DNA from 3 places in the Nesterenkonia sp. HG001 genome. Region 1 is predicted to be linked to each of the others. Evidence: riboswitches for the same ligand, from Rfam matches in the RefSeq annotation. Region 1 holds a riboswitch; each other region holds the start of a gene.

What was found. Region 1 has a riboswitch for S-adenosylmethionine ahead of ODE13_RS16500 (OsmC family protein). Riboswitches for the same ligand answer to the same signal wherever they lie in the genome.
Region 2: another riboswitch for S-adenosylmethionine. It lies ahead of ODE13_RS07800 (methionine ABC transporter ATP-binding protein); the one in region 1 lies ahead of ODE13_RS16500 (OsmC family protein).
Region 3: another riboswitch for S-adenosylmethionine. It lies ahead of ODE13_RS01975 (nitrite/sulfite reductase); the one in region 1 lies ahead of ODE13_RS16500 (OsmC family protein).

What each region holds. Positions count from the first base shown of each region.
Region 1 is NZ_JAOSZD010000014.1:24,439-31,961, forward strand. It holds gene ODE13_RS16490 (MFS transporter) at 1-589, opposite strand, end outside; gene ODE13_RS16495 (hypothetical protein) at 727-1,740, opposite strand; gene ODE13_RS16500 (OsmC family protein) at 1,841-2,401, opposite strand; SAM riboswitch class IV at 2,442-2,562, opposite strand; gene ODE13_RS16505 (excinuclease ABC subunit UvrA) at 2,756-5,200, opposite strand; gene ODE13_RS16510 (RNA polymerase sigma factor) at 5,279-6,460, opposite strand; gene ODE13_RS16515 (YciI family protein) at 6,467-6,874, opposite strand; gene ODE13_RS16520 (DoxX family protein) at 7,043-7,435, shown strand; gene ODE13_RS16525 (AraC family transcriptional regulator) at 7,420-7,523, opposite strand, start outside.
Region 2 is NZ_JAOSZD010000004.1:29,119-36,641, reverse strand. It holds gene ODE13_RS07810 (MetQ/NlpA family ABC transporter substrate-binding protein) at 1-652, opposite strand, end outside; gene ODE13_RS07805 (methionine ABC transporter permease) at 713-1,375, opposite strand; gene ODE13_RS07800 (methionine ABC transporter ATP-binding protein) at 1,375-2,307, opposite strand; SAM riboswitch class I at 2,315-2,429, opposite strand; SAM riboswitch class I at 2,632-2,748, shown strand; gene ODE13_RS07795 (flavin reductase family protein) at 2,759-3,364, shown strand; SAM riboswitch class I at 3,486-3,605, shown strand; gene ODE13_RS07790 (ABC transporter ATP-binding protein) at 3,616-4,488, shown strand; gene ODE13_RS07785 (aliphatic sulfonate ABC transporter substrate-binding protein) at 4,635-5,726, shown strand; gene ODE13_RS07780 (ABC transporter permease) at 5,726-6,637, shown strand; gene acs (acetate--CoA ligase) at 6,721-7,523, shown strand, end outside.
Region 3 is NZ_JAOSZD010000001.1:446,289-453,811, forward strand. It holds gene ODE13_RS01960 (sulfate adenylyltransferase subunit 1) at 1-1,251, opposite strand, end outside; gene cysD (sulfate adenylyltransferase subunit CysD) at 1,251-2,198, opposite strand; gene ODE13_RS01970 (phosphoadenylyl-sulfate reductase) at 2,200-2,934, opposite strand; gene ODE13_RS01975 (nitrite/sulfite reductase) at 2,931-4,652, opposite strand; SAM riboswitch class I at 4,656-4,742, opposite strand; gene ODE13_RS01980 (ABC transporter substrate-binding protein) at 4,961-5,920, opposite strand; gene ODE13_RS01985 (ABC transporter permease) at 5,943-6,605, opposite strand; gene ODE13_RS01990 (ABC transporter permease) at 6,602-7,255, opposite strand; gene ODE13_RS01995 (ABC transporter ATP-binding protein) at 7,255-7,523, opposite strand, start outside.

The DNA.
Region 1 (7,523 bases):
CCACAGGTGCGGCGGGGTTGATCATCGCGGCGAGGATGCCCACGATCATCGGACCGAAGACGAAGGTCACCTCGTCCGCCGCCGACTCATAGGCCATGGTGCGGCTCAGGGTCCGGTTCTGCCGGGCGATCGGAAGTCGCCGGAGAATGATCCCGACCAGTCGGGTACGAGACATCGGCGGGATCTGCGGGGTGGTCGCGCCGATGAGCAGTGCCGAGATCAGCACGGCATAGTCCGGCAGCGAGGAATAGGCGACCCAGGCCATGACCAGCAGCGTGACCGTGCTGGCCAGCCCGGCGCAGAGGATCACGACCCGCTGCCCCCACCGGTCCGCGGCGGCGCCGACGAGCGGGGCGCACAGCACCGCACCCAGCCCCACCATGGCGGAGGTCAGCCCGCCCAGCCCCAGCGAGCCACGGGCGGAGACCACCAGTGTCAGCACCCCGACGACGATCATCGCGTAGGGGAAACGCGCGATGAGCGCCACGGGGAAGTATGACGGGCCGGCCGCACGGAACAGGCTGGGGCCCTCGTCGTGGAGGCCCGGGCGGGGCTCGTTCTGGCGGTCGGATTCGAGAGTTGTCATCATCACGCACCTCCTGCAGCGCACTCACTGATGCAGTGCCGCCTTGGCGCGCTGCTCGACGAGCGCCACCAGGTAGATACACAACTTGACGGAAATTGCCGGACCGGACGGCGTGAGGCCGTCCAGGCCAGCAGGCCAGTCTACACGAGACGACGGCGGGCCGCAGAGTCGGGATACATGCCCGAGAGGAGCGCGCCCGCGGCGTCGCGTGGCTTCCCGATCCAAGGAAAATGGTGGCCGGAGAGCATCGGACTGGAGTTGACCTCAAGCACGCGCGGGGCGTCCCCTTCGCCGTCGCGGGGCAGCAGCATGTCGAGCCCCACCAGCCGGAGGCCCGGGATAGCCCGGACGACCTTCTCAGCCATGTCGACTTCCTCTGCAGTCAGGTCATCAGTGGCGTCCATGGCGTCGCCCCCACTGTGGATGTTCGAGTTCCGGCGGATCCAGACCCGCTGGCCCTCCGCAGGGACCATGCTCTCCGTGAACCCCTGCTCAGCCATCACCGACCGGCTGATGTCATCCAGCGGAACATCCCAATGCACCGGGTTCTCCAACACCGCACGGGCGATGTTCTTGTGCGCCACGAGGTCGGTCACCGTGTTCTCCCCATCACCGTCGACATGAGCCGGGATGCGTCGCGTGGCGGCCACCACCTTGCCGTGCACCAGGAGCACCCGGTGCTCTACACCGGGCACGAACTCCTCCACCAGCACGCCCTCCGCAGCTGCGCCGACGGCGCTGAACGCCTCGCGGAAGGCGGCGCTGTCACGAAGGTCAAGGTGGACCAGTTCGCCTTCACCTCCGTCGCTGGGCTTGATGACCACCGGCAGGCGGGGCTCGGCCCACTGCCAGGCCAGCTCAACATCCCGGGCTGAGAACACGGCGTTGTGCGGCGCCGGGACGTTGTAGGTGCGGAGCAGACGGCTCGCGACGTCCTTGTGCAACGTGCAGCGGCGGGCCAGCGAATTGTTGATGTTGGAGCGGGCGGCGTCGAACCAGATGCGCCGGCCCTTCCACCGCATGGTCAGTCTGCTCTTCTCATCCGGCGCGATCTCAATGTCCCGAGCGAGAGCTTCCTGGGCGATGAGCGCATTGGTCAGACCGTGGGCGATGCCCAGAGACTTCAGGTGCTTGCGAGTGGATGTGAGGTCCATGTGCTTCTTCCGGTCCGGCGTTCACAGGGCAACCCCACGGGTGGAGTGCCGTGGGGGTCTTCACTGACTCTACTGCCCCTCGTCCGCAGCGAAGTGGCGCTCAGGAGGCGGAGGAGGAGACCTGCACCTGGACCGGCACCGGGTTGCGGAAGATGTCCATCACCGGGCAGTGCTCGTCCACAGTCCGCTGCAGCTCCACATAGCGTTCCGAGCTCTCCGGGCCGGTGAGCGAGACGTTCAGCCGGACCTCGGAGAACCCAGGCCGGACCTCGTCGGCTCCTCCGAGGAGACCTCGGACGTCGAGGTCACCCTCAGCCTCGATGCTGATGTCCTCCAGCTCGATCCCCAGCTGCTGGGCGTAGAGCCGGTAGATCACGACCTGGCAGGAGATGAGCCCGGCCAGGGCGGCCTCCACCGGGCTGGTGCCGGCATCGTCGCCGGCGAGCGCGGCCGGCTCGTCGAGGACGAGCTCATGCCGCCCGGAGGTGATCCGAGTCGCGACCGATCCGATGCCCTCCCCACGGGTACGGAACACCAGCCCCGCTTGTGCCGGGTCCTGGTCGATGCGGCTGCTCCAGTCGCGTCCGGCCTTCTCCAGGCGCTGGGCGCGGTCCTGGGCCTCCTGCTGCGTGTCGGTGTCGATGCTGGCGTACTGAGTCATGCGCTGGCCTCTCGATCTGCCTCGCGCCGCATCCGCCGCGGCGCTCTCCTGACGCCGGCCGGGGACCCGGCGGCGTCGAATCCTCCCCTGGGGGCACCCCCGGTGCAGAGTGAGGGTTGCCGCCCCGCCGGCCAGGTCCGTAATGGCGGGTGCTCGCGATTCCTTCTCGAGCATCTCTGCCGCCGCTCCCCGGTGCAACGGTGACGTCACAGGGCGTCATCGGCCGCGGCCTCCGATGCATCGATTGGGCGATGTGATCGCTTTTGGACGCCGATTCGGGCCTCAGAAGCGTGCAAATCGCCCAATCGATGAAGTGGACGGGCTGGGGCACCTGGCGGCGGGCGGCGGAACTCGTCAGGTCCCCACGTAGGCGGCCAGGTGCTGCCCGGTCAGCGTGGCCCCGGCCCCACGAGCCGACTCCACCAGCTCCGCGGGAGTGCCTTCGAAGACCACCCGGCCGCCGTCGTGACCGGCCCCGGGGCCCAGATCGATGATCCAGTCCGCGTGGGCCATCACCGCCTGATGGTGCTCGATCACGATCACCGTGCGGCCGGCGTCCACCAGCCGGTCCAGCAGCCGCAGCAGCTGCTCCACATCGGCCAGGTGCAGCCCGGTGGTGGGCTCGTCCAGGATGAAGGTGCCGCCGTCGTCGCCCATGTGGACCGCCAGCTTGAGCCGCTGCCGCTCTCCTCCGGAGAGGGAGTTCAGCGGCTGCCCCACGGTCAGGTACCCCAGTCCGACGTCAGAGAGGCGCTGCAGGATCTTCCCCGCCGCGGGGATCCGGGACTCCCCCGCAGAGAAGAACTCCAGAGCCTCGTCCACGGAGAGGTACAGCACCTCGCTGATGTTCTTCCCGCCCAGGGTGAAGTCCAGCACCGCGGCCTGGAACCGGCGACCCTCGCACTCCTCGCAAGGTGTCTCCACCGTCTCCATCACGCCCAGCTCCGTGAAGACCACCCCGGCACCCTTGCAGGTGGGGCAGGCACCCTCGGAGTTCGCGCTGAACAGCGCCGGCTTGACCCCGTTGGCCTTCGCGAAGGCCTTCCGGATGGGGTCCAGCAGCCCTGTGTAGGTGGCCGGGTTGGAGCGTCGCGACCCCTTGATGCCGGCCTGGTCCACCACCACGACGCCGTCCAGCCCGGCGACGTTGCCATGGATCAGCGAGGTCTTCCCGGACCCGGCCACCCCGGTGACCACGGTGAGCACGCCGGTAGGGATGTCGACATCGACCCCGGTGAGGTTGTTCTGCCTCGCTCCGCGGACCTCGATGACGCCGTCACGCGTCCGCCCGGCCTCCTTGAGGCGGGCGCGGTCGTCGAAGTGATCCCCGGTCAGGGTCCCGGCGGTGCGCAGTCCGGCGAGATCGCCGGCATAGACCACCTCCCCGCCCCCGGATCCGGCCAATGGGCCGAGGTCGATGATGTGGTCCGCCACCGCGATCGTCTCGGGCTTGTGCTCCACCACCAGGACCGTGTTTCCCTTGTCCCGCAGGCGCAGCAGCAGGTCGTTCATCCGAGCGATGTCATGCGGGTGCAGCCCGATGGTGGGCTCGTCGAAGACGTAGGTGACATCGGTCAGCGCCGATCCCAGGTGTCGGATCATCTTGGTGCGCTGGGCCTCGCCCCCGGAGAGCGTGCCGGCGGGCCGATCCAGGCTCAGATAGCCCAGCCCGATCTCCACGAAGGAGTCCAGGGTCTCCCCCAGGGTGGTCAGCAGCGGACCGACGGAGGGCTCCTCGAGCCCGCGGACCCAGGCGGCGAGGTCAGAGATCTGCATGGCGCAGGCCTCGGCGATGCTGATCCCGGCGATCGTCGAGGAACGGGCCGTAGCAGTGAGCCGAGTGCCCTCGCACTCGGGGCAGGGGGTGAAGGTGACCACCCGGTCCACGAAACGGCGGATATGCGGCTGCATGGCCTCACGGTCCTTGGACAGCATCGACTTCCGGATCTTGGGTATCAGCCCCTCATAGGTGAGATTGATCCCCTCGACCTTGATCTTGATCGGCTCCTGACGGAGCAGGATCTCCTGCTCCTCCGCGGTGTACTCCCGGATCGGCTTGTCGAGATCGAGCCCGCTGCCGCGGAAGAGCCGTCCCTGCCAGCCGTCCATGCTGAACCCCGGAACCGTGAGCGCACCCTCGGAGAGTGACTTCGTGTCGTCATAGAGGGCGGTGAGGTCGAAGTCGCTGACCGTGCCCCTCCCCTCGCACGTCGGACACATCCCGCCGGTGATGGTGAAGTCCCGACGCTCCTTGACCTTCTTGCCGTCCTTCTCGAAAGTCACCGCCCCGGCGCCGCTGATCGAGGCCACGTTGAAGGAGAAGGCCTGTGGGGAGCCGATGTGCGGCTCCCCGAGTCGGCTGAACAGGATCCGCAGCATCGTGTTCGCGTCAGTGGCGGTGCCGACGGTGGACCGCGGATTCGCCCCCATGCGCTCCTGGTCCACGATGATCGCGGTGGTCAGCCCAGCGAGGTGGTCGACGTCAGGGCGTCCCTGGCTGGGCATGAAGCCCTGCAGGAACGCACTGTAGGTCTCGTTGATCATCCTGCGGGACTCGGCGGCGATCGTGCCGAAGACCAGCGAGCTCTTCCCGGAGCCGGAGACCCCGGTGAAGACGGTGAGCCGCCGTTTGGGGATCTCCACGCTGATGTCCCGCAGATTGTTCTCCCGGGCGCCGGTGACGCGGATGAGGTCATGGGCATCGGCGGGCGGGAGGCCGGCGTCGTCGTCGGTGCCGGCTGGGCGGGCGGCGGCTTCGCCGGCGCGGGAGGGCTGATCGGTGGAGGTCGACGTCGTCATGGGGTCTCCTGGGCAGTGGGGCACGAGCGAGCGGGGCGGAGGCGCCTCACAGCGCCCGCGAGGCAGGTGCCATGGAGTCTAGTGCGGGCCGGTGACGTCTCCGCCAGATCCGGGGGCCCGCCCCAGCGCAGTGTTGAGCCGGGCGGCCTGCCGCATCAGGTGGTTCCGCTCCGGAAGGCTCCCCGCCTTCTCCGCGGCCTCGGCGTACAGCCGGGCGGCACTCACCCGATCCCCGGCACGCTCATGCAGATGGGCAGCGGCGGCGGCATAGCGGGGAAGGGCGGCGTCCAGCTCCCCGAGCGCCTCCAGCCCGGCCCACGGATCGGCGGCCTCCCCCAGGGCGACCGCCCGATTGAGCCGAGCGATCGGGCTGTCCGTCAGCCGGACCAGTTCGTCGTACCACTCGACGATCTGGACCCAGTCGGTCTCCTCCACGCTCTGCGCGTCGGCGTGGAGCGCCGCGATCGCGGCCTGCGCCTGGAACTCGCCGAGCCGGTCCGCTGCGAGCGCCGCCTGCAGGATCGCCACCCCATGGGCGATCATCTCGGTGTCCCACAGGGACCGGTCCTGGTCGCGCAGCGGCACCAGAGCGCCGTCGGCGGTGGTGCGCGCCGGGCGTCGGGCGTGGTGGAGCAGCATCAGTGCCAGCAGCCCGTCGGCCTCCTCCGACTCGACGACGGCGGCGAGCTGCCGGGCCAGCCGGATGGCCTCGGCCGCGAGGTCGACGTCGCCGGAGTACCCCTCGTTGAAGACCAAGTACAGCACCCGCAGCACGTGGGTGACGTCTCCGGGCTGGTCGAACCGGACACCGGCGAGGGTGCGCTTGGCGCGGCTGATGCGCTGGGCCATCGTCGCCTCCGGCACCAGGTAGGCCGCGGCGATCTGCCGGGTGGTGAGTCCGCCGACGGCACGCAGCGTCAGTGCCACCGCCGAGGCCGGGGACAAGGCGGGGTGCGCGCACAGGAAGTACAGCTGGAGGGTGTCGTCACCGGCGCCCGCGCCGTCCACGGGCTGCTCCTCGCCGGCACGCCCTTCCCGGCGACGTCGCGCCTCCTCGGACCGGACGGCGTCCACGAAGCGACGCCATGCCGCCGTGATGAGCCACCCGGCCGGGTCCCGGGGCGGATCCTGTGCCCACACCCGGAGGGCCTCCACCAGGGCGTCCTGCACGGCGTCCTCGGCCGCTGCGAAGTCCGCCCCGCGGCGGACGAGGACACCGATGACCTGAGGGATCAGGCGTCGCAGCTGGCCCTCGTCCACCGGGCGTCACTCCGTGGCGTCAGGTGAGACCCCGTAGAAGGGCCGCACCTCCAGCCATTCATGGATGGGGTCTCCGCCGGCTCCGGGCGCGGCCGAGAGCTCACCGGCCAGCTCGAGAGCGCGCTGGTGGCTCTCGACGTCGATCACCATCCACCCGGCGATGAGGTCCTTGGTCTCCAGGAACGGCCCGTCGGTCACCGGTGGGCGGCCGGGGCCGTCATAGCGGACGAACAGGCCCTCGGGGGACAGAGCCTGGCTGTCGACGTACTCGCCGGTCTCCCGGAGACGGGCGGCGAAGTCCTCCATGTACTGGACGTGCGCTGTGACCTCCTCAGGCGCCCAGCGTTCCATCGGGACGTCGTTGGGCGGCGTCGGTGCGCCGCGGTAGTGCTTCAGCAGCAGATACTTGGCCATCATCTTTCCTCTCCTGGATCGGCGGCCTCTCTGGTCGCTCTCACCCATGGGTCGGAGCCGCAGCCGGATTCTCGACATCGTCGAGCTCGCTGTCACAGACGACGACGCCGTCTCGTCCTCCTCAGTGAATGCCGCCACCCCGGGCGGCGGCGACGAAAGGAGACTCCCATGGAGATCGTACTGTGGCTCGTGACCGGATTCCTGGCTCTCGGCTTCCTGGCCGGGGGTCTGGCGCTGATGGTGCTGCCTCGGGAGCGATATCGTGCCCTCGGCCGGAACCAGCACTGGGTGGACATGCTCGACGACGCCACACTGAAGGCCCTGGGGGCGCTGAAGATGCTGGCCGGCCTGGGGCTGGTGCTGCCTGCAGTCCTCGGGATCGCCGAATGGCTGGTGCCGACGGCAGCACTCGGGCTCATGATGTACATGACCGGCGCGACGGCGGTACGCACCGTGCGCCGCGAGTGGGGCTACGCTGTCGCCGACGTGGCCTTCATCCTGATGGCCGGCATCGTCGCCTGGGGCCGCACGTTCGGACCCGGGACCTACCTCGCCAGCTGAGTCCCGCGGACGGCTCCGGAGGCGCGGAACTCGCTGGGGGCACGTCCGTCCCGCCGGCGGAACCATGCGGTGAAATTGCTCGGGTCCT
Region 2 (7,523 bases), on a different contig from region 1:
AGGTGGACTGCTGGTCCACCTCGATGAACTCGAAGTCCTTCGGGTTGGCCGTGATGTCCCGCTGGGAGAGCTCGGTGACGTCCTTGGAGTCGTCGATCTCGATGGCGCCGGCGTCGGCGAGCAGCTTGATCCCGCGGCCGTTGTTGGCGGTGTCCACGGCCAGCGCGATCTGGGCGCCCTCGGGCAGATCCTCGATGCTGTCATGCTGCAGCGAGAAGATGCCGCTGGGCGCGTAGTAGACGGAGAAGGCCGGTTCGACGTCGGTGCCGTTGTCCTCGTTGAACTGGCGCAGATAGGCCAAGTGCTGGAAGAAGTTGGCGTCGAACTCACCCTGGGCCACGACCTGGTTGGGCTGGATGATGTCGGTGACGTAGGTGGTCTCCAGGGTCCAGCCGTCCTCGGCGAGGATGTCCTTCACGATCTCGGTGGGGTCCTGGAAGGGTGCCGACTCGGTGACGATCATGCTGATCGTCCGGTCATCCTCTCCGACGGCCTCGGCGAGTCCGCAGGAGGTCAGGGCGAAGGTCCCGACGGCGGCGAGGCCGCTGAGCAGCAGGCTGCGGCGGGCGAGGCCGGAGGAGGCCAGGGAGCCGGAGCTGGTGATCGATCCGGACACTCCGGGAGATCCGAAGGTCGTCAGTGTGCTGGGCATCGTGGAGTCTTTCATCTCAGAGGTGCAGGTGTTCTGCGGAGGAATGGGACAGGGGCGCCGTCAGGCGCGCTTGTCGGTCAGCCGCGCGACGCGGGTGCCGCTGAACTGGACGAAGGTGACCAGGGCGATCATCAGCACGATGGCGACCATCATCACGGCGGTCTCGTAGCGGTAGTAGCCGTAGCGGATGGCGAAGTCGCCGATGCCTCCGCCGCCGACCAGCCCGACCATGGCCGAGTAGGAGATGAAGCTGACGGTGGTGATGGTGATCGAGCCGATGATCGCCGGCTTGGCGTCGACCAGCAGCACGTTGCGGATGATCTGGCCGCGCGTGGCTCCCATGGCACGGGAGGCCTCCACGGCCCCGGAGCCGAGCTGAGTGATGTTCTGCTCCACCAGCCGGGCGAAGTACGGGATGGCGTTGATGGTCAGCGGGACGATCGCCGCCGCGGTGCCCACGGTGGTGCCCACGATCAGCCGCGTGAAGGGGATGATCGCGATCAGCAGGATCAGGAACGGGAAGGACCGAACCATGTTGACGATTCCGCTGACCACCGCGTGGGTGCGCGGCGTCGGGGCGATACCGCCGGGAGCGTGGAGAAAGAGCCAGATCCCCAGCGGGGTGCCGAAGAGCACCGCCAGCGGGATGGCCACGCCGATCATGACGAAGGTCTCCAGCATGGCCTGGACCAGCTCGGGCTGCAGCTCGATGAGGCGTTCCATCAGCGGGGACCCCCTTCGGACGAGGCTGTCGCGGCGACCAGCCCGGAGGCGGTCCTGGCTTCCTGCCCGGACGCCGGCGGATCAGCGCCAGGTCCCTGGTCGGCACCTTGATCGGCGCCTGGGTCAGCAGCGGGCAGCTCGGAGCCGGCGCGCACGCCGCCGCCCCGACGGTCCACGGAGATCCCGTCGCTGACCAGGTAGCGACCGATGGAGGTCCGCGGGGCGAAGCCCTCACGCCGCAGCTCGGCGGCGTGGAACTGCTCGACCACTCGGCCGGACTCCATGACCGCAACGTGGTCGGCCAGGGCCTTGATGACCTCCATCTCATGGGTCACGATGACCACGGTGATGCCGAGCTCGCGGTTCACATCGGCGAGGTACTGCAGCACGGTGGCCGTGGTGATGGGGTCCAGGGCCGAGGTGGGCTCGTCGCAGAGCAGCACCTCCGGGCGGGTGGCCAGCGCGCGGGCGATGGCCACGCGCTGCTTCTGCCCGCCGGAGAGCTGTGCGGGGTAGACCTTCGCCTTCTCGGTGATGTCGACGATCTCCAGCGCCTCCGCGGCGCGCTCTCGACGCACCCTGCGGTCCCTCTCCCCCGCGAACTTCAGGGAGAGCTCCACGTTCTGCGCGACGGTCAGGTTGTTCACGAGGTTGAAGCCCTGGAAGATCATGCCGATCTGGTGACGAGCGCGGCGCAGCGCCTCGCCTCCGAGCCCGGTGAGCTCCGTGCCGCCCACGCGCACCTCCCCGGAGGTGGGGCGCTCGAGCAGGTTGATGTTGCGCAGCAGGGTGGACTTGCCGGCCCCGGAGAATCCGATGATGCCCTGGATGCTTCCGCGGGGGATCTCCAGGCTGACGTCGTCGACGGCATGGATGGGGTCCTTGCCCCGTGCGGCGGGGAAGGTCGTGGACACATGGCGCAGTGAGATCATCGGGCATTCTCCATCGTCTCTGGCGTTAGCACCGTTCCCCGGTCCGCGCCGTGATGGCGTGGCTGCTCGGGAGGTTGCTGCGACGTCGTCGAGCCAGATCTCTCAGTCGCTCTGGATGGTGTGGCGAGCACCAGACTACGCGCTGTCGATGAACACTCGTCAAATCTCATCGATAAGTTCATGTCACGAGGCGTAAGAATGTACGGACATCTGCGAGGTCACCGGATCTGCGACGGCGCGGGTCGCCGGTCCTGATGTCTCCATGTGTCACTCCCCGAACATCCCTTTGATCGTGCTGTGCTGCGCGCGTACCCTGGAGCGACGAAACCATCCCGAGCGGCCGAGAGATCTGGCTCGACGACGCCGCAGCAACCTTCGGATGTGCTCCGCCTCTCCCGGCGGACGCCTCAGAAAAGGTGCTACCGCCAGGGCCGATGGGAGTTGATCAGCCATGAGCACAGCACTGGCCACCGACGAGAGCCACCCGATCACCGTGGAGGCCGCCGTGCACCACACCACCGCCGACGCCGCAGCCCGCCGCGTGCCCACCAGCCTGGTCGGCATCGATCCGCTGGAGCTCCGTGAGGCCTTCGGCCACTTTCCCCAGGGGGTGGTCGTGGTGGCCGCAGAGGTGGACGGACGCCCTGAGGGCCTCGTCGCCTCCACGTTCACCGTCGGGGTGTCCCTGGAGCCGCCGCTGGTGACCGTGGCGGTGCAGCACAGCTCGACCACCTGGCCGAAGCTGGCCGGTGCCGGCGCCGAGCTGGGGATCTCCCTGGTAGGCCACGGGCAGTCCGCCCTGTGCCGGAAGATCGCCTCGAAGGACCGGGAGAACCGCTTCACCGGCCTCCGCGTGACCACCGGCGAGGGCGGTGCGGTCACCCTCGACGGCGCCCCGGTCACCTTCACCACCCGCATCCACGATCAGGTCCGCGCGGGTGATCACGACATCATCGTGCTCGAGCTGCTGGACCTCGCCGTGGAGGACCGGTCGCAGGCGCTGGTGTTCCATCAGAGCGAGTTCAAGGCCCTCGGTCCGCTCGACGCCGACGCCTGAGCCGCGGGCCGCACCGTGCCGCGCCTCTGCGGCTCCCCTCCTCCGGCGACGTCTCAGTGATGTCTCATACTGTGACATCGCCGTTGCCCAGGCGGCGCGGTTGTGCGTAGGGTTGAAACTGCCACCATCCCGAGCGGCTGAGAGATCTGGCTCGACGACGCCGCAGCAACCTTCGGATGTGCCGATCGGCCGTTTGTGCCCGGCGCATCAGAAAAGGTGCTACCGCCAGGATCGATGGGAGAGATATTCCTATGGGTTCCTCTGCACCCACACTCGCAGCACGCGAGTCTGACCTGCACACCTCGGCACACTCCGGCGGCACCGCCGTGCTGGACCGCCCCGCCGCCGCGCCCACCCACTCGCTGGACGTGCAGCTGCGTGGAGTGGGACGCAGCTTCGACGGCCGCACCGTGCTGCGCGACGTCGACCTGCACATCTCCCCCGGTGAGGTGGTCGCCATCCTGGGCGCCTCCGGCTGCGGGAAGTCCACCCTGCTGCGCGCCGTGGGCGGCCTCGACGCCGGCTTCTCCGGCGAGGTCGTCATCGACGGCGCCGGGGTGCACACCTATGACGAGCGGACCGCCGTCGGCTTCCAGGAGCCGCGCCTGCTGCCGTGGCGCTCGGTGCATCGCAACGTCTCACTGGGTCTGCCCCGCACGGTGTCCAAGGCGGAGGGCCGGGCCCGGGTGGACGAGCTGCTCGAGCTCGTCGGCCTGGCCGACCGTGCCCAGCTGCGCCCCCGGGAGATCTCCGGAGGGATGGCCCAACGCGCCTCGCTGGCCCGGGCCCTGGCCCGCCGCCCCGGAGTGCTGCTGCTCGACGAGCCCTTCGGCGCCCTGGACGCACTGACGCGCCTGAAGATGCAGGACCTGCTGCTCGACGTCCACGCCCAGACCGGCACCACGGTGCTGCTGGTGACCCACGACGTCGACGAGGCTCTGCAGCTCGCCGACCGCATCCTGCTGCTCGGCCCGGATCCCTCCGGCGTTGCCCGCGAGGGGGCCACCGTCTCGCGGCTGCTCACCGTTCCGGGCAGCCGCCCGCGAGATCGCGCCTCCGCCGAGCTGGCCGCCCTGCGCGGCGAGCTGCTCACCGGCCTCGGCGTCGACGCCCACGCCCACTGACCCCTGCCCCGAGCTCCGGGAGCCTCCGGAGATGACCCACGCTCGGCCGCACCAGTCCGGCCCCAGCCGGGTGGACCCTGCCGGGTCCGCCGGTCGGGAAGCGGACGGAGCGGCACCCGACACCGCACGAAAGGCCGCTTCATCACATGCCCAGTCTGACCAGCACCTCCCCCAGCCCTGCCCGCGCCACCATCGGCCGCACCTCCCGCGCTGCGGTCGCCGGCCTCGCCGTCACCCTGATGGCGGCCGGCTGCGTGGAGGGCGAGGGCTCCGGCGACGCCGCTGACGGCGAACTGGCGACCCTCAGCATCGACTTCGCCACCTACAACCCGCTCAGCCTGGTGATGATGGAGCACGGCTGGCTCGAGGAGGAGCTGGCTGATGCCGGCACCGAGGTCGAGTGGATCCAGTCCCACGGCTCCAACGACGCCAACGAGAAGCTGCGCGCCCAGGCCATCGACATCGGATCCACCGCCGGCTCTGCGGCGCTGCTGGCCCGGGCCAACGGCACCGAGATCCACACGATCCTCGTCGAGAACCAGCCCGAGTGGGCCGCGCTGGTCACCTCGCCGGATTCCGGGATCTCCTCGGTCGAGGATCTGGACGGCGCTTCCGTGGCCGCGACGCTGGGCACCGACCCCTACTTCTTCCTCGTCCAATCCCTGCAGGAGGCCGGCCTGGAGATCAGCGACGTCGACGTCCAGAACCTCCAGCACGCCGACGGACGGTCCGCCCTGGGCAACGGGGACGTCGACGCCTGGGCCGGTCTGGACCCGATCATGGCCGGCGCAGAGGCCGACGGCGAGGAGCTCTTCTACCGGAACGTGGACTTCAACACCTACAGCGTCATCAACGCCACCGAGCCCTTCATCGAGGATCACCCTGAGGTCGCCCAGACCGTCGTGGACGTCTACGAGCAGGCTCGGCAGTGGGCGCTGGAGAACCCCGAGGAGACCGCGGAGATCCTCGCCGAGTACGGCAACATCGATCAGGAGGTGGCCGAGACGGTCATCCAGGAGCGCTCCAGCTTCGACGTCGACCCCGTCCCGGGCCAGGCCCAGCACGACGTGCTGGAAGAGGTCGGCCCCATCTTCCTGGACACCGGGGACGTCTCCACCCAGGAGAGCATCGACGAGGCGCTGGAGAGCCTGTTCCACCCGGAGTTCGCAGAGAATCGTGAGGCCACCGAGGCAGAGGGAGCCGAAGGCGAGGCGACCATCATCGAGGATGATGAGTGATGAGCCAGACCCTGCCCGATGATGCCCGGACCCGGACCGAGGCGGGCCGTTTCCAGGAGGAGGCGCCGGCACAGGTCGTCGGTGAGCGCGGCTCCTCGGCGCCCCGGCCGGTGACCGGCCCGGAGAGCCCCCGCGCAGGGGTCCCGGCTCGGGTGCGCCGGATCCCAGGCGGCCGGTTCCTGCTCGGCGCGCTGGTGCCGATCGCTCTGCTGGGTCTCTGGTACGGCGTCGCCGCGGCCGGGGTGTTCTCCGCCGTGCAGCTGCCGGCCCCGCAGACGGTGCTCAGCGCCGGGGCGGAGCTCTTCGAACGCGGCGAGCTCTACCAGCACATCGCGATCTCCGTGCAGCGTGTGCTGATCGGCTTCGGCATCGGCGCCGGCCTGGGCCTGGCGCTCGGCTCGGTGCTGGGGCTCTCCAAGGTCGCCGACACCCTGCTGCACCCCACCATCGGGGCGTTCCGCGCCGTCCCCTCGCTGGCATGGGTGCCGCTGCTGATCCTGTGGATGGGCATCTACGAGGACTCGAAGGTCACGCTGATCGCGATCGGCGCCTTCTTCCCGGTCTTCACCGCCGTGCATTCCGCGCTGCGCCATGTGGACCCGCACCTGGTGGAGGCCGGCCGCGCGTTCGGCTACCACGGACTGCGGCTGCTGGTCACCGTCCAGCTGCCTGCGGTGGTGCCCAGCGTGTTCTCCGGGCTCCGCCTGGCGCTGGCGCAGGCCTGGCTGTTCCTGGTGGCCGCCGAACTCATCGCCTCCTCCATGGGGCTGGGCTTCCTGCTGACCGATTCGCAGAACAACGGACGCACCGACCGGCTCCTGCTGGCGATCATCCTCCTGGCGGTGCTGGGCAAGCTCACCGACGCCCTGCTGGGCGTGGTGGAGAGGAAGGCGCTGAAGACATGGGCCTGAGCACCACTCCCCGCATCGAGCGGTCAATTCGGAGCGATATCGAGGCCTCAGACGCCTCAGAATCCCTCCGAATCGACCACTCGATGCCGCTGCACCCTCTGAACGCCGATGTGCACAGCTGGGCCGACCCGGCCACAGAGGCCGAACGGCTGAGCTTCTGGTCCCGGGCCGCCTCCCTGCTGGACTGGGAGACCCCCTGGCACACCACCCATTCCTGGACGGATCCGGACCCGGTCACCCGCCGCGGCCCGGACATCCGCTGGTTCGACGGCGGCACGCTCAACGCCGCCGTGAACTGTGTGGACCGACACGTCGACGCCGGGCGCGGAGACGTCGTCGCCCTGCATTTCGAAGGCGAGCCGGGGGACCGAGAAGACGTCACCTACGCCCAGCTGCAGCAGAAGGTGAACCAGGCGGCGAACGCGCTGACCACCCTCGGGGTGGGCCGCGGAGACCGAGTGGTGATCTACCTGCCGGTGCTGGTGGAGACTGTGGTCATCACCCTGGCCTGTGCCCGCATCGGGGCCGTCCATTCGCTGGTCTTCGGCGGATTCTCCGCCGAGGCGCTGCGCTTCCGGGTGGAGGACACCGGCGCCAAGCTGCTGGTCACCACCGATGGCCAGTTCCGCCGCGGGAAGGCCGTGCCGGTGAAGCAGCAGGCCGATGCGGCCGTGTCCGGGCTGTCTGCGGCAGAGGGCGGCAGCCTCGCCCATGTGCTGGTCATCCGTCGCACCGGCTCGGAGATCACCTGGACCGACGAAGACCTCGCCGGTGACGGGATCGGCCGGGACGTGTGGTGGCACGAGGTCGTTGAGACAGCCTCCACCGCGCACACCCCCGAGTTCTTCGAGGCCGAGCAGGACCTGTTCATCATGTACACCTCCGG
Region 3 (7,523 bases), on a different contig from region 1:
CACCGCGCCGGTGCGCTTGGCAGTGGCGTAGTCGTCCACCGGCAGCGCTCCGGCCAGCCGCAGGGTGACGGTCCCGATGTCATTGAGGACCAGCTCCCGGGTCGGCTGGGCGGTCAGCGTGGCCAGGTCCAGCCGATCGGTGATCTCCTCGACCAGGCCCTTCACGGTCTGGGTGCCGTGCTTGACCAGCACACGGGCGCCCGGAGTGAGCGCGCCGTCGCCGAGCCAAGCCAGGGCCAGGGCCAGCTCGTCACGCTCCGTGGCAGGAGCCTCGAGAGCGGCCAGCAGGTGGCCTCGGGCGACGTCGAACTGACCTGCCAGCTCCACCACGACGGACTCCGGAGCCTCGGCGCGAAGACTCGCTCCACCCTGCTCTGCGGCGGCACGGGCCTGCAGCGCGGTCCGGTGCACGGCGGTCACCGCGGTGCGATGCCCGCCGGGCTGGATCAGCACCTCGTCCCCGGCGGCCAGGGAGCCGGAGACGATCTGTCCGGCATAGCCGCGGAACTCCGAATGGGGACGGATGACGGTCTGCACCGGCAGCCGCAGCGGCTCGGTGCGGCGCCGGGCGTGGTCGGCGTCGGGCAGCCGCTCCAGGATGGGCAGCAGCGCCTCGCCCTCGTACCAGGGGGTGTTATCCGAGGGCGCCACCACGTTGTCTCCGCGCAGCGCGGAGACCGGGACCACGATCGGGGCGCACGCTCCGGAGACTCCGCTGGAGCCCGCTCCGAGCTCGGCGGCGATGCCGGCGACGTCGGCCTCCACCTGTCGGAAGGGCTCCTCCCGGTGGTCGACCGCGTCGATCTTGTTGACCGCGATGATCACATGCTCCACCCTCAGCAGGTGCGCCACCGCCAGGTGGCGACGGGTCTGCTCGACCACGCCGTGGCGGACGTCGACCAGCAGCACCACCGCATCCGCAGTGGAGGTGCCCGTGACCGTGTTGCGCGTGTACTGCACGTGCCCGGGGCAGTCGGCGAGCACGAAGCTGCGCCGATCCGTGGCGAAGTAGCGGTAGGCGACGTCGATGGTGATCCCCTGCTCGCGCTCGGCGCGCAGACCGTCGGTGAGCAGGGCGAGGTCCAGCTCCGCGCCGTCCTCGCCGAAGCCGCGGTCCTTGGAGGAGCGTGCGACGGCGTCGAGCTGATCGGAGAGGATGGCCTGGGCATCGTGGAGCAGGCGGCCCACCAGGGTGGACTTGCCGTCGTCGACGCTGCCGGCGGTGGCCAGCCGGAACAGTGTGGCGGTCATCAGAAGTATCCGTCCTTCTTGCGGTCCTCCATGGCAGCTTCGGAGAGCCGGTCGTCAGCGCGGGTCGCGCCACGTTCGGTGATGGTGGCGGCGGCGACCTCGCGCAGCACCGCGGCGTTGTCCGCGGCATCGGAGAGCACTGCCCCGGTGCAGGACATGTCCCCCACCGTCCGGTAGCGCACGCGCAGCTGCTCCGTGGGCTCCTCAGGGGTGGGCAGGCTGTGCGGCCCCACGGCCCGGATCATGCCGTCGCGGTGGAAGACCTCGCGCTCATGGGCGTAGTACAGCGGGGGCAGCTCGATCTCCTCGGCGGCGATGTAGCGCCACACGTCCAGCTCGGTCCAGTTGCTGATCGGGAAGGCCCGCACGTGCTGGCCCGGGCGGTGGCGACCGTTGTAGAGGTTCCACAGCTCGGGGCGCTGGCTGCGCGGGTCCCACTGGCCGAACTCGTCACGCAGCGAGAGGATGCGCTCCTTGGCCCGGGCGCGGTCCTCGTCCCGGCGGGCGCCGCCGAAGACGGCGTCGAAGCGGTGCTGGGCGATGGTGCGCAGCAGCGGCACGGTCTGCAGCGGGTTCCGGGTGCCGTCGGCACGTTCTGCCAGCTCCCCGGAGTCGATGAGCTCCTGGACGCTGCCGACCACCAGCTTCAGGCCGAGCCGCTCCACGGTGCGGTCCCGGAAGTCCAGGACCTCCTCGAAGTTGTGGCCGGTGTCGATGTGCACCACGGGGAACGGGATCTTCCCGGGCCAGAAGGCCTTGGCAGCCAGGTGCAGCATCACCACCGAGTCCTTGCCTCCGGAGAAGAGCATGGCGGGGCGGTCGAACTCGGCGACGACCTCGCGGATGATGTGGATGGACTCGGCCTCCAGCCGGGCCAGGGCGGACTGGCCGGTGAGGTCGACGACGTCGGCGGCCCGCTGGGCGGGTGCGGCGGTGGCGGTGCTCATCTCAGGCTCCTGTGGCGGTGGTGGTGTGGATGCCGCATTCGACCTTCCCGCTGCCGGCCCAGCGGCCGGCTCGGGGGTCCTCGCCCGCGGCGACCGGGCGGGTGCAGGGACGGCAGCCGATGGAGGGGTAGCCGTTCTGCAGCAGCAGGTTCACCGGGAGGTCGTGACGGTTCGAGTGGTCGACGAGGTCGTCGAAGGTCCAGGGGGCGACCGGGTTGACCTTGATCAGCCCGTGCAGCTCGTCGAAGGTGATCAGCGGGGTGTCCACGCGGGTGGGCGCCTCGTCACGACGCACTCCGGTGAACCAGAGCCTGTACCCGCTCAGCGCCTCCCCGAGGGGCTCCATCTTCCGCATCCGGCAGCAGGCGGCGGGGTCCCTGCTGAAGAGGTCCTTGCCGTGCTCGACATCCTGCTCCGCCACGGTCAGCCGCGGAGTCACGTCGACGACGTTGACGTCCAGCCGGCGGGCGACCTCGTCACGGGCGGCGATGGTCTCACTGAAGTGGTAGCCGGTCTCGAGGAACAGCACATCCACCCCGGGCAGCTGCTCGGCGACCAGCGCCGGCAGCACCGCGTCGGCCATGGAGCAGGCGACGGCGACGTCGGCGGTGGCGACGTTCCGAGCCACCCAGCCGATGATCTGCTCGGCAGGGGCGTCCCAGCCGAGCTCCTCGGCGCCGGCGGCGGCCAGCGCCCGCAGCTGCTGGTCGGTCTGGGGGTCAGTCGTGGCCGTCATGCCGGCTCGGCCTCCTTCTGCAGCTCGGACTCGTCCACGCGGTGACTCCATCGGGCGAAGGTCTCGCCCGTCTGGCGTCCTGCGAGATAGCGACGCACCAGCAGCTCCACATAGTCGACGAGCTCCTCGGCGGTGACCTTCAGTCCGCGCACGGTGCGCCCCAGGCCGGCCTCGTCGCGGTCCACGAAGGTGAGCCCGCCGCCGAGATGGACCTGGAACCCCGGGCTCGTGCCGCCGTCGCCGTCGGGCAGCAGCTGGCCCTTGAGCCCGATGTCGGCGGTCTGGATGCGGGCGCAGGAGTTGGGGCAGCCGTTGATGTGCAGGGTCAGCCGCACCGGCATCTGGTCGGCGACGTCGGCCAGGCGCTCCTCCAGGGCGTCGATGGTCCGAGCCGCGGTGGTCTTGGTCTCCACGATGGCCAGCTTGCAGAACTCGATGCCGGTGCAGGCGATGGTGGAGCGGCGGAAGACGCTCGGCCGGGGGTCCAGCCCCAGGTCGGCCAGCGCGGCGGAGGCGGCCTCGACCTCCTTCTCCGGGAGGTCGAGGACCACCAGCTTCTGGTGGGGGGTGGTGCGCAGCCGGTGGGAGCCGTGCTTCTCGAGCAGATCGGCCAGCTGGACCAGCAGCGTGCCGGAGACCCGACCCACCGTGGGGGTGATCCCGATGTAGAACTTCCCGTCCTTCTGCCGGTGGACGCCCACGTGGTCTCCCGGGGTGTCCGGGGCGGCGGGCGCCGGACCGTCGGTGAGACGCCGGCCGAGGTACTCGTCCTCGATGATCCGACGGAACTTCTCAGGACCCCATTCGGCCAGCAGGAACTTCAGCCGGGCCTTGTTCCGCAGCCGACGGAAGCCGTAGTCGCGGAAGGTCTGGGTGACGGCGTGCCAGACCTCGGCGGCCTCCTCCTGCCGGACGAAGACCCCCAGCCGCTCGGCCAGCCGGGCATTGGTGGAGAGTCCGCCCCCGACCCACAGGTCGTAGCCGGGGCCGTGGTCGGGGTGCACGACGCCGACCAGCGCGAAGTCGTTGATCTCATGGACGACGTCCTGGGAGGGGTGGCCGGTGATGGCCGACTTGTACTTGCGCGGCAGGTTCGCCAGCTCCGGGTCTCCGATGTAGAGCTGTGCGATCTCCTGGATGACCGGGGTGGGATCGATGATCTCGTCGGCGGCGATGCCGGCCACAGGAGACCCGAGGATCACCCGCGGGGTGTCCCCGCAGGCCTCGGTGGTGCCCAGGCCGACGGATTCGAGACGGCGCCAGATCTCCGGGACGTCCTCCACGGCGACCCAGTGCAGCTGGATGTTCTGCCGGTCGGTGACGTCGGCGGTGTCTCGGGCGAACTCCCGGGAGATCTCCCCGATGACCCGCAGCTGCTCGGTGGTCAGCGCGCCGCCGTCGATGCGCACCCGGAGCATGAAGTACTTGTCATCCACCTCTTCGGGCGGCAGCGAGTTGTGCGCGCCTGCCGGCACTCCCGGGCGGCGCTGGGTGTAGAGACCCCACCAGCGGAAGCGGCCGCGCAGGTCGTCCTGGTCGATGGAGTCGAAGCCCTGCTTCGAGTAGATCGTCTCGATGCGCTCGCGGACGTTCAATCCGTTGTCGTCCTGTTTGAACTCTTCGTTGTGGTTCAGCGGCTCGGTGCCATCGATCTTCCACTGTCCGTTCGGGCGCTTCTGCGGCCGGCGAGTGGACACGGCAGACACATCGGTGCTCATGCTCCTCCATCGGTTCTGGCGTGAGCACCCGGCTCTCCCGGGTTGCTGCGGCGTCGTGGAGCCAGATCTCTCGGCCGCTCTGGATGGTCGGTGGTGAGCACCACGCTACTGCACGTCAGGGCACAGGAGAAGATAAGACGTCATATGCCGTCATCTATGTTCATGTGTTCATTCAGGATTGCGCGGTGGTCGCGACGGAGCCGCGGACGCGCTGCCGATCCCGTCGAGTGGGGGATTCGCTACCGCTTTCAGGCGAAATCGGCGCCATAGCGGCAGTGGATCCCCCACTCGATGAGAGGCGGAGGTGCTCAGGCGTCGTCGAGCCCTTGCTCCTCGAGCCACTGGGCGGCGACGTCCGCGGCCGCGGCCTGGTCATCGACGCTGACGGCGTTGAGTCCGTTGAGCTCCTCCTGGGTCAGCTCCGCGTTGACCTCCTCGATCAGCGCAGCCGCCTCCTCATCCACGGCCTCCGAGACCAGGGGGACGATGTTCTGCGGAAGCACCAGATCCTCAGGGTCCTCCAGCATGACCAGGTCATTGGCCTCGATGGCGGGATCGGCGCTGTAGATGTCGGCCACCTGCACGTCGCCGTCCAGCAGCGCCTGCACGGTCAACGGCCCTCCGGAGTCCTCCACCGGCACCAGGGTGACCTCCACCCCGTAGACCTCCTGCAGGCCGTCCGGCCCGTAGGGCCGGGTCTCGAACTCGGAGTTCGCCGCGATCCGCAGCTCCTCCTCGACCCCGGCCAGATCCCCCACGCTGCTGAGCCCATGCTCCTGGGCGAAATCCTCGGTGACCACGAAGCTGTCCTGATCGGTGGCCTCGGCAGGCGCCAGCGCGGTGATCCCCTCCGGCAGGCCCTCCTCGAGACCGCTCAGGATGCTCTCCAGGTCCGCGGCCTCCGACTCCGAGTCCACATACTGCAGCAGGTTCCCGGCGTACTCGGGGAAGACGTCGATGTCCCCGGCCTCCAGCTCCGGCATGTAGACCTCCCGCTGGCCGATGTCGAACTGCCGGTCCACCTCGTGGCCGGCCGCCTCCAGACGCTGGGCGTACAGCTCCGCGATGATCGTGTTCGAGTAGTACTGCTGGGAGCCGACGACGATCGGGCCCCCTTCTCCCCCGCCGTCGTCGCCACCCCCGCCCTCCGCCAGCGGATCATCCGCTGCACAGGCGGTCAGACCGAGAGCGGCCACGCCGACCAAGGAGAGGGCGAGACGCACACGAACGGTGCGAGGGCCGGAAGATTCACTGATGGGGCTGGGCACGGGGACCATCCTCTCCTGAGGCTCAGACGATCCCGGGGATCCTCCTGAGCGTCCGCTGGGCGATGACGAACATGGCGTCGACCAGGACCGCCACGGCGATGACCATGAGCGACGCTCCCAGCATCATGGCATAGTCATGGTTGCGCAGGCCCAGGAACAGCGGCCGGCCCAGGCCCCCGGCACCCACGTAAGCGGCCAGCGTGGCTGTGGCGATGACCTGGAGCGTCGCCAGGCGGATGCCGCCGAGGATCATCCTCAACCCCAGCGGCACCTCGACCGTGGTCAGCACCTGCCAGGGACTCAACCCCTGTGCGCGGGCCGCGTCGACCACCCGCCGATCCACTGCTTCCACCCCGGAGTATGCCCCTGCGATGATCGAGGGCACCGCGAGCACCACGAAGGCGATCATCGGCGCTGTGAGTCCGATGCCCACCGCCAGTGCGGCCAGCGTGATCAGCCCCAGAGTGGGCAGCGCGCGTGCGGCTCCGGTGGAGAGCACCGCCACGGCACGCCCCCGGCCCGTATGGCCGATGATCAGGCCCGCCGGCAGAGCCACCAGCACCGAGAGTCCGACCGCGATCAGGGTGTACCAGAGGTGTTCGGCCGTGCGCGCCCCGAGCCCGCCAGGACCGGCCCAGGCTTCGGCGCTGAGCACCCAGTGGAGCGCTTCGACGAGCTGGTTCATGCCGCACCTGCCCGGCTCCGGGGGCGCTGCCAGGGCATGACCAGCCGACCCAGCGCCACCAGCAACAGGTCCACGACGACGGCGAGCAGCACCGTCATCACGATGCCCGCCACGATCGAGGGCACGATGCCGCGCTGAAACCCGTCGGTGAACAGCGATCCGAGGCTGGTCACCCCCAGCACCGCGGACACGCTGACCATACTGATGGTGCTCACCGACACCACCCGGAGCCCGGCGAGCAGCGCCGGCCCGGCCAACGGAAGCTCCACGGTGAGGAACCCGCCCCACCGGGAGTGGCCCACCGCCGTGGCGGCCAGCCGGACGTCCTCGGACACGGCAGCGAAGGCGTCCGCAGAGGAACGGGCCATCAGGGCCAGGCCGAAGAGGGTGAGGGCGACGATGACGTTCAGGCTGTCACGGACACCGGTACCGATCAGGATCGGCAGGACGATGAACAGCGGCAGGGACGGGATCGCGTAGAGCAGCCCCACCGAGCCGAGAAGCGGCTCACGGAGCCGCCCGAGCCGATCGGCGAGTCGCCCCACCGGCAGGGAGATCAGGAACGCGGCCGCCACGGCAGGAAGACTGAGCAGAAGGTGGTCCGCGGTCAGGCCGAGGATGCGTGGCAGGTTCGCCAGGATCCACTCCATCAGTGCTCTCCGGGCAGATGACCCAGGCTCTCGGCGCCAGCGGCTCCGTCGATCAGTCCCACCGGCCGCCCGACTCCGTCGGTGACGGTCCACCCGCCATCGGCGCGGGGTGAGGCATGGAGGCGACGCCGGCCCTCCTCCAGACCCAGGAAGCGCGAGACGAAGGCGTCGGCCGGGTCCTCCACGAGCTCGCGGGGAGAACCGACCTGCGCCACCTCTCCCCCGGCGCGCAGCACCACGATCTGGTCACCCAGGGTGAGCGCCTCGT